One region of the Microbacterium immunditiarum genome, then DNA from elsewhere that is predicted to be linked to it. Evidence: predicted binding sites of a transcription regulator. Region 1 holds the regulator's gene; the other holds the start of a gene.
What was found. Region 1 encodes LexA, which represses DNA repair genes until DNA is damaged. Its sites were predicted from a motif close to TCGAACANNTGTTCGA; they were not measured.
Positions count from the first base shown of each region.

Region 2: BJ991_RS06090 (HNH endonuclease signature motif containing protein) is a predicted target of LexA. The motif match lies at 4,651-4,666, and genes of this name have one in related genera.

Region 1 is NZ_JACCBV010000001.1:2,979,806-2,987,047, reverse strand. It holds gene metE (5-methyltetrahydropteroyltriglutamate--homocysteine S-methyltransferase) at 1-731, shown strand, start outside; gene BJ991_RS13955 (hypothetical protein) at 721-2,163, opposite strand; gene lexA (transcriptional repressor LexA) at 2,327-3,010, opposite strand; gene BJ991_RS13945 (LysM peptidoglycan-binding domain-containing protein) at 3,285-3,644, shown strand; gene BJ991_RS13940 (histidinol-phosphate transaminase) at 3,660-4,754, shown strand; gene hisB (imidazoleglycerol-phosphate dehydratase HisB) at 4,751-5,362, shown strand; gene hisH (imidazole glycerol phosphate synthase subunit HisH) at 5,359-6,012, shown strand; gene priA (bifunctional 1-(5-phosphoribosyl)-5-((5-phosphoribosylamino)methylideneamino)imidazole-4-carboxamide isomerase/phosphoribosylanthranilate isomerase PriA) at 6,077-6,823, shown strand; gene BJ991_RS13920 (SseB family protein) at 6,807-7,242, shown strand, end outside.
Region 2 is NZ_JACCBV010000001.1:1,352,586-1,359,827, reverse strand. It holds gene BJ991_RS06105 (hypothetical protein) at 1-969, opposite strand, end outside; gene BJ991_RS06100 (protein kinase domain-containing protein) at 1,046-2,467, opposite strand; gene BJ991_RS06095 (PRC-barrel domain containing protein) at 2,774-3,133, shown strand; gene BJ991_RS06090 (HNH endonuclease signature motif containing protein) at 3,324-4,640, opposite strand; gene BJ991_RS06085 (GNAT family N-acetyltransferase) at 4,843-5,424, opposite strand; gene BJ991_RS06080 (ABC transporter permease) at 5,526-6,323, opposite strand; gene BJ991_RS06075 (ATP-binding cassette domain-containing protein) at 6,320-7,242, opposite strand, start outside.

The DNA of each region.
Region 1 (7,242 bases):
TGTGGGGCGACGTGACCCGGCCCGCGCCCATCACGGTGGACTGGTCGCGCTTCGCGCAGTCGCTCACCGAGAAGCCGGTCAAGGGCATGCTGACGGGTCCTGTCACGATCCTCGCGTGGTCTTTCGTCCGCGACGACCAGCCGCTGCGCGACACCGCGACCCAGGTCGCGCTCGCGCTGCGCGACGAGATCCGCGATCTCGAGGCCGCGGGCATCCGGATCGTCCAGGTCGACGAGCCCGCGTTGCGCGAGCTGCTGCCCCTGTCGCGGGGGGCGCAGTCCGACTACCTCGACTGGTCGGTGCGCGCGTTCCGGCTCGCGACCGGAGGAGCGGCGGATGCCACGCAGGTGCACACGCACCTCTGCTACTCCGAGTTCGCGGACGTCATCGACGCGATCGCGGCGCTCGACGCCGACGTCACGTCGATCGAGGCGGCGCGCAGCCGCGGCGAGCTGCTCGGCGACCTCGGCGAGTCCGGCTTCGAGCTCGGGATCGGGCCGGGCGTGTACGACATCCACTCGCCGCGCGTGCCCCCGGTGGCGGAGCTCGTGGCGCTCATCGAGCGCACGCTCGAGCACGTGCCGCTGTCGCAGGTGTGGGTCAACCCCGACTGCGGGCTCAAGACGCGCGCCTACCGCGAGACGGTGCTGTCGCTGCAGAACCTCGTCGAGGCGACGCGGCTCGTGCGCGAGCGGGCGGGGATCGCGGGTCCCGTGCGGGTCAGCGGGTAGAGGGCGGTTCGACGGGCTCGACGGGCTCGTCGTGTTCGACGACGGCGGATGCCGCGGCTGCGGTCGCGGCATCCGCTGATTCGTCCTCCGCGGCTGTCGTGCTCGCGACGGGCTCGCGCTGGAGGAGCTCCGCGATGAGCCACACGATGAGCGCGAGCACGACCGCGAGGACGATGTCGCCGACCGACAGCGGCCGGAGCGCGAAGAGCAGCACGATCGCGAGCACCAGGATCACGATGCGCACGAGCAGGCGCTGGCGGTGCATCCAGTCGCCGAACGCACCTGAGTCGAAGCCCCAGCGGCGCAGCCCTGCCCGCGCATTGCCGGTGAGCGAACCCGCGAGGGTCCGGACACGGACCGCGGGCTCCCACCGGCCGCCGAGCCACGCGGCGATCGCGATGACGACGCCGAGGAACGTCGCGACGATCGCGGTGTCGCGCATCGCACCCGCCACGACGAAGAAGATCGAGTCGGTCGTCGCGGGCGCGACGCCGAGCGCGGGCGCGTTGAGAGAGAGGATCGCGCGGGCGGCGCCGAGCGCGATCACGAGCGCCGCGCCTCCGAGCGCGAGCGCGACGCCCGTTCCGAGCAGCGCCGTGGAGCGGCGGCGCGCCACGAGGATCCCGACGACGAACAGCGCGAGCGCGATGAGCGGCAGCCACCAGCCGACCGTGACGGCGATGTTGTAGATCGCGATGACGAGCGGAAGTGCGTCGGACTGCGCGATCACGATCGTGCGGTCGACGGCGGGGATCGCCTCGGCGAGACCGATTCCGCGGTCGACGAGCCGCTGCTTGAGCTCCTCGACGATGGGGCCGAGCTGGATCCCGAGGACACCCGCCTCGTCGATCGTCACGACGCCCGAGCCGTCGCCGGTCGCGGCCGCGACGAGCGCGCGGTGGCTCGCGATCAGGGCGCGCTGCCACACCTCGGCGAAGGCATCTGACTCGACGACGCGCGTGACCGTGCTCTCGATGAGTCCCTGCAGGCCGGACGCGGCCGGTGTGCGCAGGAGCTCGAGTGCGCGCAGCGCCGCGGGCGGCAGATCCAGCCGCGCCAAGCCGTCGAACAGGTCGTCGGTGAACGACTCGACGTCGAGCGACTCGTTGATCGCCGAGGTCGACTGCTCGATGACGAGCTCCTGAACGCCGGGGTCGTCGGCGAGAGGCGCGAAGGTCTGCACGAAGGTCGCCTCGTCGACGAGCTGGGCGCGCGTCCACGTCGACACGATCGTGACGGGCACGAGGATCCCGGCGATGACGATGCACAGCGCCGAGACGATCGCGCGCCAGCCGTTGCGACGACGCGGCGGGGCGGTGTCGGATGCCGCGGCCAGCGGTTCGACGGGCTCGGTGCGCTGCTCGCGCAGCCGCTCGTTCTCACGGCGAAGCTCTTCGAGCTGCGCGCGCAGGTCGTCGACGTCGGATGCCACGGTCCCACCCACCTCTCGGCTGCCCGCGCCGTGTCGGACGCGAGAACCCCGCCCGGCGGACCGCGCCTGTGCGTGGGCGCGGCCGACGAGGCTCACACTAGCGGCCGCCGCGCGGTGCCGCACGCGTGACACCCCGAGAGGGTGAGGGGATCGCCTCCGTAGGTCAGACGGCTCGCAGCACCGCGACGACCTTGCCGAGCACGACGGCCTCGTCGCCGAGGATGGGTTCGAACGCGGAGTTCCGGGGGAGCAGCCACGTGTGGCCGTCGCGGCGGCGGAAGGTCTTGACGGTGGCCTCGCCGTCGAGCATGGCGGCGACGATGTCTCCGTTCTCAGCGGTGTTCTGCGAGCGGACGACCACCCAGTCGCCGTCGCAGATCGCGGCGTCGAGCATCGAGTCGCCGCTGACCTTGAGCATGAACAGATCGCCCTTGCCGACGAGCTGGCGGGGGAGGGGGAAGATCTCTTCGATCTGCTGATCGGCGGTGATGGGCACGCCCGCGGCGATGCGGCCGACGAGAGGCACGAGCGCCGCGTCGCCGACCGGGGGAGCTGTGTCCGCCGGGTTCTCGGCGGCGGTGCCGGGCAGATCGATGAGCACTTCGAGCGCGCGGGTCTTGCCGGCGTCGCGCCGCAGGTAGCCGCTCAGCTCGAGCTGGTTGAGCTGGTGGGTCACGCTCGAAAGCGACTTCAGCCCCACGGCGTCGCCGATCTCGCGCATGCTCGGCGGGTAGCCGTGGCGGGCGATCGATCGCTGGATCACCTCGAGGATCGCGAGCTGCTTCTCGCTCAGGCTCTTGCGGCGGCGCGTCTGGGGCTTCTCGCGCCCGGTGGTCGCGTCGGTCATCTTCGTGCTCCTGTCTCACGCGCTCGGCCTGCATCGCGGGGTGCAGCGGTATTCGAATGTCGGAGCCCTGTGGTGGGGTGCTCTTGTCGAAACCGTATCCGGTTGCGACGTGTTCGCCGGACACGTGGCGGGCGTGTCGTCTTTCGAACGATCCGGCCTCGACACCGCACTTGACACACTACAGCATCGAAGATACGTTCGGTACAGAGATTCGCATCCGGCCCTCCCGGCCGAGTGTCGGATGCGAATCTCTTCCCACCGCACAGGAGGACCCATGAGCGCGATCACCGTTCCCGCACCCGCAGCTCCTGTCACGCGCCTGCGCCTCACAGTGCGCGGTCGCCGGGTCCTCGCGACGCTCGCCGCGCTGCCCGCGGTCATCGCCCTCGCATTCGCGATCATCGGCGGGGGCTCCGCGCTCGCGTCGCGCGACGAAGGGGTGCCTGCCGGCGGGTTCGCGACAGTCACGGTCGAGCCGGGCGACACGCTGTGGGCGATCGCCCTGGAGATCGCGCCCAGCGCCGACCCGCGCGACGTCGTCGACGCGATCGTGCGGCTGAACGCGCTCGACGGCGTGGTCATCTCCGCGGGGCAGGAACTGGCCATCCCGGCTCAGTACGCGACGGCGCCTTGACGCGCGCGCTCTACGATGGGACGGGTGAGCGCCAGCCTCGATGACCTCCCTCTACGTGACGACCTCCGCGGCCAGAAGCCGTACGGCGCGCCGCAGGCGCCGCTTCCGGTGGCGCTGAACGTCAACGAGAACACGCACCCCGTCCCGCAAGAGGTCGCCGACGACATCCTCGACTCGGTCGCCCGTGCGCTGCGCGATGTCAACCGGTACCCCGACCGCGAGTTCACGCCGCTTCGCGAGGCGTTCGCCGACTACCTCGGGCACGGCCTCACACGCGATCAGATCTGGGCCGCCAACGGCTCGAACGAGGTGCTGCAGCACATCCTGCAGGCGTTCGGCGGTCCGGGGCGCACGGCCTTCAGCTTCGCCCCGACGTACTCGATGTACCCGATCATCACGCGCGGCACCGGCGCCACCTGGACGGCGGGCACGCGTGGCCACGACTTCACCCTCGACCCCGCCGACGCCGCGTCACAGGTCGAGGCCGCGGCGCCCGATGTCGTCTTCCTGTGCGCCCCGAACAACCCCACGGGCACGCCCCTTCCGCTCGACGTGGTCGAGGCGGTCTACGACGCGACAGACGGCATCGTCATCGTCGACGAGGCGTACCAGGAATTCGCGCCGCACGACGAGCGGTCCGCGCTCACTCTGCTGCCGGGTCGAGAGCGGCTCGTCGTCTCGCGCACGATGAGCAAGGCGTTCGCGTTCGCGGGCGCCCGCGTCGGCTATCTCGCCGCCGATCCCGCGTTCATCGACGCGCTCCGCCTCGTACGCCTTCCGTATCACCTGAGCGCCCTCACCCAGGCGGCCGCGACGGCGGCGCTCCACCACGCCCCGACGATGCTCCGCATGGTCGACGAGATCGTCGCGCAGCGCGACCGCATCTCGGCGACCGTCGAGGCGCTCGGCTATCGCCCGTACGAGTCGTGGACCAACTTCGTCCTCTTCAACGGGGTCGAAGACAGCGCAGCGACATGGCACGCGCTGTACGAGCGCGGCATCCTCGTGCGCGACGTCGGAATCCCGCACCACCTGCGCGTGACGGCGGGCACCGAAGACGAGACGACCGCGTTCCTCGATGCCCTGGCCTCGGTAGGATCGGCCTCATGACCGGCGCAGCAAACCGCACCGCCTCGCTGCGTCGCGCGACGAGCGAATCGACCGTCGAGCTCGAGCTCGACCTCGACGGCACCGGCCGCAGCCGCATCGACACGACCGTCCCGTTCTTCGACCACATGCTGACGGCGTTCGCCAAGCACTCGCTCACCGACCTCACCGTGCGCGCCTCGGGCGACACCGAGATCGACGTGCACCACACCGTCGAGGACGTATCGATCGTGCTCGGCCAGGCGATCCGGCAGGCGCTCGGCGACAAGTCCGGGATCGCCCGGTACGGCGACGCTCTCGTGCCGCTCGACGAGGCTCTCGCGCAGGCCGTGGTCGACATCAGCGGCCGCCCGTACCTCGTCCACGCCGGCGAGCCGGCGGGCTTCGAGCTCCACCTCATCGGCGGCCACTTCACGGGCTCGCTCGTGCGTCACGCGTTCGAGGCGATCGCGTTCAACGCGGCACTCACCGTCCATGTGACGGTGCTCGGCGGGCGCGACCCGCACCACATCGCCGAAGCCGAGTTCAAGGCGTTCGCGCGGGCATTCCGCCAGGCCAAGGCGCTCGACCCGAGCGTGGAGGGTATTCCGAGCACGAAGGGCGCGCTGTGACCGACCGACCCCTGGTCGCGGTCCTCGATTACGGCTCGGGCAATGTCCACTCCGCCGTGAAGGCATTGCAGGCGGCGGGGGCGGATGCCCGGCTGACGTCCGACCGCGGCGTCATCCTCGACGCCGACGGGCTCGTCGTGCCCGGCGTCGGTGCGTTCCGCGCGGTGATGGACGCGCTCCGCGCGCAGCGCGGCGATGAGCTCATCGGCCGTCGCCTCGCGGGCGGGCGTCCCGTGCTCGGCATCTGCGTCGGCATGCAAGTGCTGTTCGAGCACGGCGTCGAGCGCGGCGCCGACACCGAGGGCATGGGCGAGTGGCCGGGCGCCGTGACCGAGCTCGACGCACCGGTGCTTCCGCACATGGGCTGGGACACGGTCGAGGCCGGCGAGGGCACGCGGCTGTTCCGCGGCATCGAGAACGAGCGGTTCTACTTCGTCCACTCCTTCGGCGCACAGCACTGGTCGATGGAGCCGCAGGCGCCCTTCCCGCAGCCCATCCTCACGTGGTGCTCGTACGGGCGGCAGCCGTTCCTCGCCGCGGTCGAGAACGGGCCGCTGTCGGCGACGCAGTTCCACCCCGAGAAGTCGGGGGCAGCAGGCATCCGTCTCCTCTCCAATTGGATCGGCGGGCTGGGCGGGCGTAGCCTTTGACCTCGTGCCCACCGGGGGCAGCCCTTTCGCGCTCGCCCCGCACCCGTCGCCCGCACGAGGAGCCATGAACGATTTCGCGTCAACGCCCGAACTGATCCTGCTTCCCGCCGTCGACGTCGCCGACGGCAAGGCGGTGCGACTGACGCAAGGGGAGGCCGGCACCGAGTCGAGCTTCGGCGACCCCGTCGACGCCGCCGAGCAGTGGGCTCGCCAGGGTGCGAAGTGGATCCACCTCGTCGACCTCGACGCGGCGTTCGGCCGCGGCAGCAACTCGAGCGTCCTGCGCAAAGTCATCCGCCAGGTCAAGGGCGTGCAGGTCGAGCTCTCGGGCGGCATCCGTGACGACCGCTCGCTCGAGACCGCGCTCGAGATCGGCGCCGCGCGCATCAACCTCGGAACCGCCGCCCTGGAGAACCCCGAGTGGGCGGCCGACGTCATCAGCCGCTACGGCGACGTCGTCGCGGTCGGCCTCGACGTGCGGGGCACGACGCTCGCAGCGCGCGGCTGGACGCGCGAGGGCGGCGATCTGTGGACCGTGCTCAAGCGTCTCGAGGAGGCCGGCTGCAGCCGCTATGTCGTGACGGATGTCACGAAGGACGGCACGCTGCGCGGACCGAACCTCGACCTCCTGCGCGAGATCACCTCGCGCACCCCCAAGCCCATCGTCGCGTCGGGCGGGGTCTCGAGCCTCGACGACATCGCGGCCCTGCGCGAGCTCGTGCCGCTCGGCGTCGAGGGCGCTATCGTCGGGAAGGCCCTGTACACGGGCGCCTTCACCCTCACCGAGGCGCTGGATGTCGCCGGCGGCTGATCACGCCCACGACGGCGACGACCCCCGCGGCGGCGACCACCGCCACGGCGGCGACCACCGCCACGGCGGCGACCACCGCCACGCGGGCGACCACGCCCACGGAGGCCAGGACCCGCACGGCAGCGCCGCCGACTCGGCCGGGGTTCCCTGGCAGGGTCGCAGCTTCCAGCCCAACCCGCACTCAGGGGACGACGGCTCCGCCGATCCCGCGCTGCTCGCGGCGCTCGTGGCCTTTCGCGAAGGGTCGGGCGACCAGGTCGCGATCGTCGACGCGTTCCGCAGCGCGCGGCTGCTGATCCCGCTCATCGCCGAGAAGGGCGACGAGGGCGTCGGGCCCACCGGGCTGACCGTCGACAAGACGCAGGAGCTGTCGATCGTGACGGTCGCAGCCCCTGACGGGCGCCGTGTGCTCCCCGTGT
Region 2 (7,242 bases), 1.6 Mb from region 1:
GTAAAGCTCGTCGAGGGCGTCGGCGTACACCTGCCAGAGCTCGAGGTTCTCGGTGTCGGCCCCGCCGAACCGCTTGGTGAGGTAGTCGTCGAGGGCCGGCGTCAGCGCGAGCATGTCGGTGCGCAGGAAGACGTCGACACCGAGCTCGGCGGCGCGGTCCCAGAACGGGCCGAACGCCTCGCGCAGCGCGGCGGCGCGGGCGATGTGCGGGTCATCGTCGGGGTAGACGGGGCCGTCGGGGGCATCCGCGAAATCGACGTACTCGATGAAACCGGGCCATGCGACGGCGTTGTAGCCCTGGGCCACCGAAGTGCGCAGGAACGCGTCCCAGTCGTCGAATGCGTCGTCGAGTGCGTCTTCGTCGATGTAGGGGGCATCGGCGAGATACACGTCCCGGAAGGCCTCGGAGACGTGCGAGTAGTTGGTCCCGGGGCGCCATTCCTCGGGATCGGCGGTGACGCCCACGGCGCCGATGTCGACCATGCGGAACGGGAGCCGCGACGGCTCGTACGCGCCCTCGAGGTCTGTGAGCGCCCGCCCGGCGCGGATCTGCGCGGCGAGGTCGTACACGCCGCGCAGTCCGCCCGCCTCGGTCGGGGCGTCGATGCGGACGCCGGAGCCCTCGATCGTGAGCGTGTAGCCGTCGTTCTGCTCGTCTTGTGCGGTTCCGGCGGCGACAGCGAGGGTGAGCTGATCGGCGGCTGCGGAGGCGTCGGCCGTGGCATCCGTCAGTTCATCGATGGCCGCGTCGAATCGCGGGGTGGCCGGCGCGTCGATCGTCGTGAACGAGGGGGTGGGCACGGATGCCGCGACCGCCGCGATCCCGGGTTCGGCCGGGTGCATGCGGCCGGACTCCTGGACGCGGATGCCGAGCGCATCGCCCACAGCGACGCCGATGCCCGCTCCGAGGGCGACGAGGACGAGAACGGTGACGACGGCGGTGATCCCCCGTCGCACGGCCGTCGTCATTCGATTAGCCTACGGCGCCGCGTATGCCGCGATTGACACGCCGGAATGGCGCCGGCGCCCGATGAGTGGGTGTCGGTCAGCTGTTGTTCTGCTGCTTGTTCTGCTGCTTGCCCCGCTGCTTGCCCTGCTGCATGGCGGCCTTGTCTGCTTCGCGCGCAGCCTCTCGCGACGCCTTGTCTTCGGCGCGCTGCTCCGCGGCGGCCCGCTTGCCGGCTTCGCGATCTTGTGCAGCAGTCTGCTTCGCCGCTTCGCGTGCTGCGGCGGCCGCCTGCTTGTCGGCGTGCTCGGCGCGCTGCGTGTTGTCGTCGGGGGTCGGCTCGCGCCCGGCCTGCTTCTCGGGAGCGACGGCCGGGGCATCCGTCTCGTCGACGAGCACGAAGGGCTCGGAGTACGCGGGAGCGGGCCCGAGGTCTCCGGCGATGACCGGCGCACTCGGAGACGCAGCATCCGCGAGAATCGCCGCGCACACCATGAGGGCGGCGAGAGTCGCCGACGTGGCCAGTGCCGCTCGGCGCAGCCACGCGCCCTGGGGCGGGGTGACGAGAGGGCGGCGGCGCCTTGCCGGTGCGATGTGACGGCCGGCCGGCATCCGCGCGGTCTGGATCAGCGGTTCGGTCGGCGGTTCGGCTCGCGGTTGCGAGGACGTGGCCTGTGTGGGTTCCGTCGGGATCCCGGCGACGCGATCGACCACGTCGAGAGCCGTCGGGCGTGCCGCTGGGTCCATTGCCGTCATCGCCTCGAGGAGCGCGCGCCAGGGCGTCGGGATGCCATCGGGGATCGCGGGCGGCTCGAGGAGACGCGCGAGCACCGCTCCGATCCCGGACGTGTGGCCGAACGGGCGCTCACCGGTGAGTGCTTCGAGCAGGACGAGTCCGAGGGCGTAGATGTCGGATGCCGGGCTGCTCCCGTGGCCCCGCACCTGCTCCGGGGAGAGATACGCGGCGGTGCCGAGCACGACTCCCGGGGTCGTCACGGACTCGGCGCCGATGATCTGTGCGAGGCCGAAGTCGGCGAGCTTGACGTGGAAGTCGACTCCGGGATCGGATGCCGCGCCGAGCAGCACATTCGACGGCTTGACGTCACGGTGCAGGAGGCCCGCTTCGTGCACGGCGTGCAGGCCGGACGCGAGTTCCGAGGCGAGATGCGCGACTTCATCCGGGGTGAGCGGGCCATGCCGAAGGCGCTCCGCGAGAGTCGGGCCCGCGACGAATTCCATCACGAGGTACCGCTGCCGCTCCGGTTCGATGCGGGCGTCGAGGAGCGTCACAAGGGACGGGTGGTTCAGCATCGCGAGCGCGCTGACCTCGCTGCGGGCGCGGGAGGATGCGGCGAGCACGTCGGCATCCGACCTCATCATCTTGATCGCGACGGTCCGGCCCAGAAGAACGTCGTCGGCGCGGTAGACATGCGCCATGCCGCCTTCGCCGACGCGCTCGTGGAGCTGGTATCGGCCGTCCAGGAGGGCGAGGGTCGGTCTCTCATCGAGATGAGGGATCACCGCGGGTCCTCTCTACGGATCGGCGTACGTGGGATCGACGTACGTGTTGCGAGGTTGTGCGACGGTAGCCCGCGCAGCCTGGGCTGGCTCGGGGGTTGACAACCCGCGATCTGTGGAGTTTCGGGGCGGCTGCGAGGTGTGCGTCGCTGGAGACCCGAGGGCCGGGAATGGTAACTCTCGGCTCGCGTATGCGGAACCCCGGGCCAAGCCTCGTCATGCGGCATACGTTCTTTGGGCTGTGAAGGTGCGCTGTGGCCGCCCGCGACGGAACCGGTCACGCGCAGGAAGCCGAATGGAGAAGCGATCATGTCCACACCTTGGGACGCATGGAACTATCGGGAGTCCGTGGGACGCGCGGCGGGCTCGCGCAGCCTTGTCGGATACCACGTGCACGCCAGCGACGGCGACATCGGCAAGATCGACGAAGCCAGCGACGAGGCAGGCGCCAGTCGCCTGGTCGTCGACACCGGTCCGTGGATCTTCGGCCGGAAGGTGATCCTTCCGGCGGGAACGGTGCAGCGCGTGGATGACGACGAGGAGAAGGTCTACGTCGACCTCACGAAGGACCAGATCAAGGACTCGCCCGAATGGGAGGGAGTCCAGACGGAGGAGGAGGACGCGTACCGCGGTCGCCTCGACACCTACTACGGCGGGTTCTACCGCTGACACGGCAGGGGTGCCCGGCGCTCGGCGTCGGGCGCTCCTTGCTCGTTACCTCGAACCCTCGCCTCGAATCGTCGCCTTGGACCCTCGCCTTGAACCGTCGCCTTGGACGCTGAAAGCCGCCGGGGGCCGTAGGTCGGTGGGGTCTGCAGAGTCCTACGGGTACAACTCCTCCTCGCGCCCGGGGCTCGATTCAGAAGGGTGCGTTGGCGGCGTCGGCGGGTCGGAACACGGGCACCCGCCGTTCCGGCTGCACCACGTAGGTGCGACCCGCCGGTGACCTCCACTCGAGCGCTCCCCCGCTGTCGGGGACTTGTCTGACCCGCCAGCCACCGTGATGCTTCACGGTGTGATGCCCTTTGCACAGTGGGGCGAGGTTGTCGAGCGAGGTGTGCCCGCCGTACTCCCACGCGATGGTGTGGTCGATCTCGCACCGGGAAGCGGGGATGCCGCATCCGGGCGCCATGCACCGGTCCGCCCGCCACCTGATCAGCTTCCGCAGCATCGGCGGCGGACGATACTGCGACCGGCCCACGGAGAGGACCATGCCGGTCTCGGGGTGGGTGAGGATCCGCATCCATCCGTCCGCGCCGCCGCAGAGTTCGCGGGCGCGGTCGAGCGGGATGGGTCCGAGGCCCTCGACGACCGCGGGCGCGAGCCCCGCGGCGGCCCGGTCGGCGTCCGTGTCGCTTGGGGTGAGCAGGGTGAGGGCGGGCACGGTCACCGCAACAGTCGCACGAATCCCGCGCGCCTCGGTCGGGTGCACGGTCGCGTCACCCTCGATCAGCAGGTCGCTGAGCACGTCCGCGCGGAGCTGGTCGATCGTGCGGGCGCCGGTCGGCGGGGTCACGTCGTCAACGCGCGATGTGGTCTCGTCGTGACCCTTGATCGCTTTCGCCATCTTGGTGAGCCGCCCGTAGATCGCGTGCGCCTCCACCGCCGGGAGGTACGCGCTGAGCCACGCCATCCCGTCATCCCCGTGCTCCACCACCACACGCCGCTTCACCAGCGCCGCCTCATGCTGCTGCGCCAGAGTCACAGTCCGGTGCAGGTCGATGAGCTTGCGCAGCGCGCGCCGGAACGGCCCCACCGGGTACTCCTCCGCCAGCGCCACCGCCTCCCCGACCAGCGCGTCGCGCAGCTCGGGTTCGCACTCGTCCAGCCGGTCCACCAGGAACTCCGCGTGCGCGACCGTCATCCCCGCCCGACTCAGCGACTCCCACGCACCCGGGTAGCGGCGCACCAGCGCCTCCGCACGCCGGATCAGATCGCCCGCGGCGTGCTCGGTGATCCGCATCCCCGCCGCCAACTCCAACCGGAAGCCCCGCTCCACCACCTCGGTCAGCTCCCGCCCATGCCGGGCCGCGTCCTCGAGCGCCTCCCGGCGGGCACGATCCACCGTGACGAAGTACTCCGCGGCGAACATGGTCACCATGTCACCGGTCTCCCGCACACGGTCCATCGCCTCCACGATCGGAGGGAGTAACTCCTCCTCGGCTGCGATGAACATACGGCGACTCTAGAACATATCTACGACACTCGGATTCGCAGTCCGAGTGCTTGTGGAGAGCGCCGCCGGATGGCGCCTTGTTGAGGGCCGGTCTCGATACAAGGCAGCCCCACCCACTCGATCGGCGCGACGCCTTGGCGCCACATCGAGGCCCCGGGCTGCCGCCTGCGCAGACGCGGCCGCGCCCCCTGCCCCCGATGCGTCACACCCGCCGGTGCACCAGCGTCCGCGCCGACGGCAGCGCCGCGACTCGCTCGAACCCCTCCTCTTCGAACATCGACACCGTGCCGGTCGAGAATCCCGGAGGCAGCTTTCCTCCACGAAGCGCCGTGTCGATCGGGTAGCCCTCGAGCGCGGTGGCGCCATTCGCCACGGCGTGCTCGACGCCCGCATGAAGCAGAACCGCTCCGATCCCCTGCCGCCGACGCCGCGGTGGCACGAGGATGCAGTAGACCGACCACACATTCCGGTCGCTCAGCGGCTCGGGGCTGCTGGCGACGACGAGCTTCGACGCAAGAATGTGGAGCAGTCGCACACGCGGCTCGACACCGCACCACCCCACCGGCTCACCGTCGTCGAGGGCGATCAGGCCGCGCGGCGGGTCGAGCGTCTCGACCTGCTCGCGCAGCAGCTCGCGACGAGACTCTCGGGTCGTCTTGCGCTGCTCCGGATTGACGAGTACGTGGAACTGGCACCAGCAGTTCCGCGAGCTCGCCTCGCTCTGGAACACGGCCTCGACGGCAGCCCACCCCGCCTCCGCCGCCGGCACCACGCTGATCGCCACAACCGCGAACATACCGGCCCCCACCGACATCCGGCCGAACCGAAAGCAGGAGCACGCCCGCCGAACGAGGTTCGACGAGCAGCGCCCCCGCACGGCATCCGTCAATTGCTCTTGCGCATCGCCCGCACGCCGACCGCGAGCCCGACGACCGCGAGCGCGACAGCCGCGATCCAGCCCCACAGGATCTGGACCGCTCCGAGGTCACCCGCGAACAGCGCGCGCTCGGCCTGCACCACCCAGTTCACCGGGTTCACCGTCGCGACCGCCCGCATCCACGCCGGAGCCTCGTCGAGCGGCAGCAGCATGCCCGACAGGATCAGGAGCGGGAAGATCAGCGTCTGCTGCACGCCCCAGAACAGCCACTCCCGATCCTTCGTCTTGAGGGCGAGCGTGTACGAGAGCGCGCCCAGGCCGACCCCGAACACCGCGAGCAGCACGAGCCCAGCGACGAGCCCTGCCCAGTTGATCGTGAAGCCGAACGGCCATGCGATCAGCACGATGATCAGCGCCTGTACCACGATCGGCGCGATCTCTTTGAGGGCACGCCCGACGAGGAGCGACGATCGCGACAGCGGCGCGACGAGCGTGCGCTCGTGCGAGCCCGTCATCATCTCGTATTGCAGGTTCGATCCGGTCGCACCGGTGCCGAACAGCACGATCATCACGAGCACTCCCGGGACGAACCACTGGAGCGTCTCCCCCACGGGTGCACCGGACGTGCCGACGAGCAGCGGCCCGAAGAGTCCGAGGAAGACGAGCGGCTGCACAAGGCTGAAGATGAGCGTGAACGGGTCGCGCACGACGGGCTTGAGCTCGCGCGTGAGCACGTTCCACGTGTCGCGGGCGGGGTTGGCGCGCACGACGGTGTCGGGGTGCGTGGTCGTCTCGGTGGTGGTCATCGGTTCGCTCCCGTCGTGGTCTTCTCTTCGACGGATGCCGCGGCATCCGTCTCTTCGTCTTCGGCCGGCTCGCCCTCGCCCGCTTCGCGCAGCGTGCGCCCCGTGAGCGCGAGGAACACATCGTCGAGCGTCGGCGGCACGCCGGTCGCCGTGCGCACGGAAAGTCCGGCGGCATCAAGGGTCCGCACCGCCGCAGGCAACAGCGCATCGCCGTCGGGGGCAGTGAGAATCACGGATGCCCCCTCCCGCCGCACCTCGCGATCGGTGAGCCTCTGGATCACCGCGACGGCGGCTGCGGCATCCGTCTCGTCTGCGAAGCCGAACGTCAGGAGGTCACCCGCGAGATTCGCCTTGAGCTGCGCGGCCGTGTCGTCGGCGATGACGCGGCCCTTGTCCATGACCATGACTCGCTCGGCGTAGCGGTCGGCCTCTTCGAGGTAGTGCGTCGTGAGGAAGACGGTCGTGCCGTAGGTCGCGCGCAGGTCGAGGATGTGCTGCCACAGGTTCGCGCGGCTCTGCGGGTCGAGTCCGGTCGAGGGCTCGTCGAGGAACAGCAGCGGCGGCGCGTGCATGAGGCCCAGAGCGATGTCGAGGCGGCGCTTCTGTCCGCCGCTGAGCTGCTGCACCGAGCGCGTCGCGAAGGGCGCCAGGTCGAGCGACTCGATGAGCTCGTCGGCCCGGCGCACCGACGCGGTGCGCGACAGCCCGTAGAACGCACCCTGACTGAGCAGCTCGTCGCGCGTGCGCTGGGCGAAGCTGCCGCTCGTGAGCTGCCCGACGTAGCCGATGCGCGCCCGCACGTCGGCGGGGTCGCGCAGGATGTCGAAGCCGACGACACGGGCGGCGCCTGAGGTCGGTGGGATGAGGGTGGTGAGCATGCGCAGGCTGGTCGATTTGCCTGCGCCGTTGGGTCCGAGGA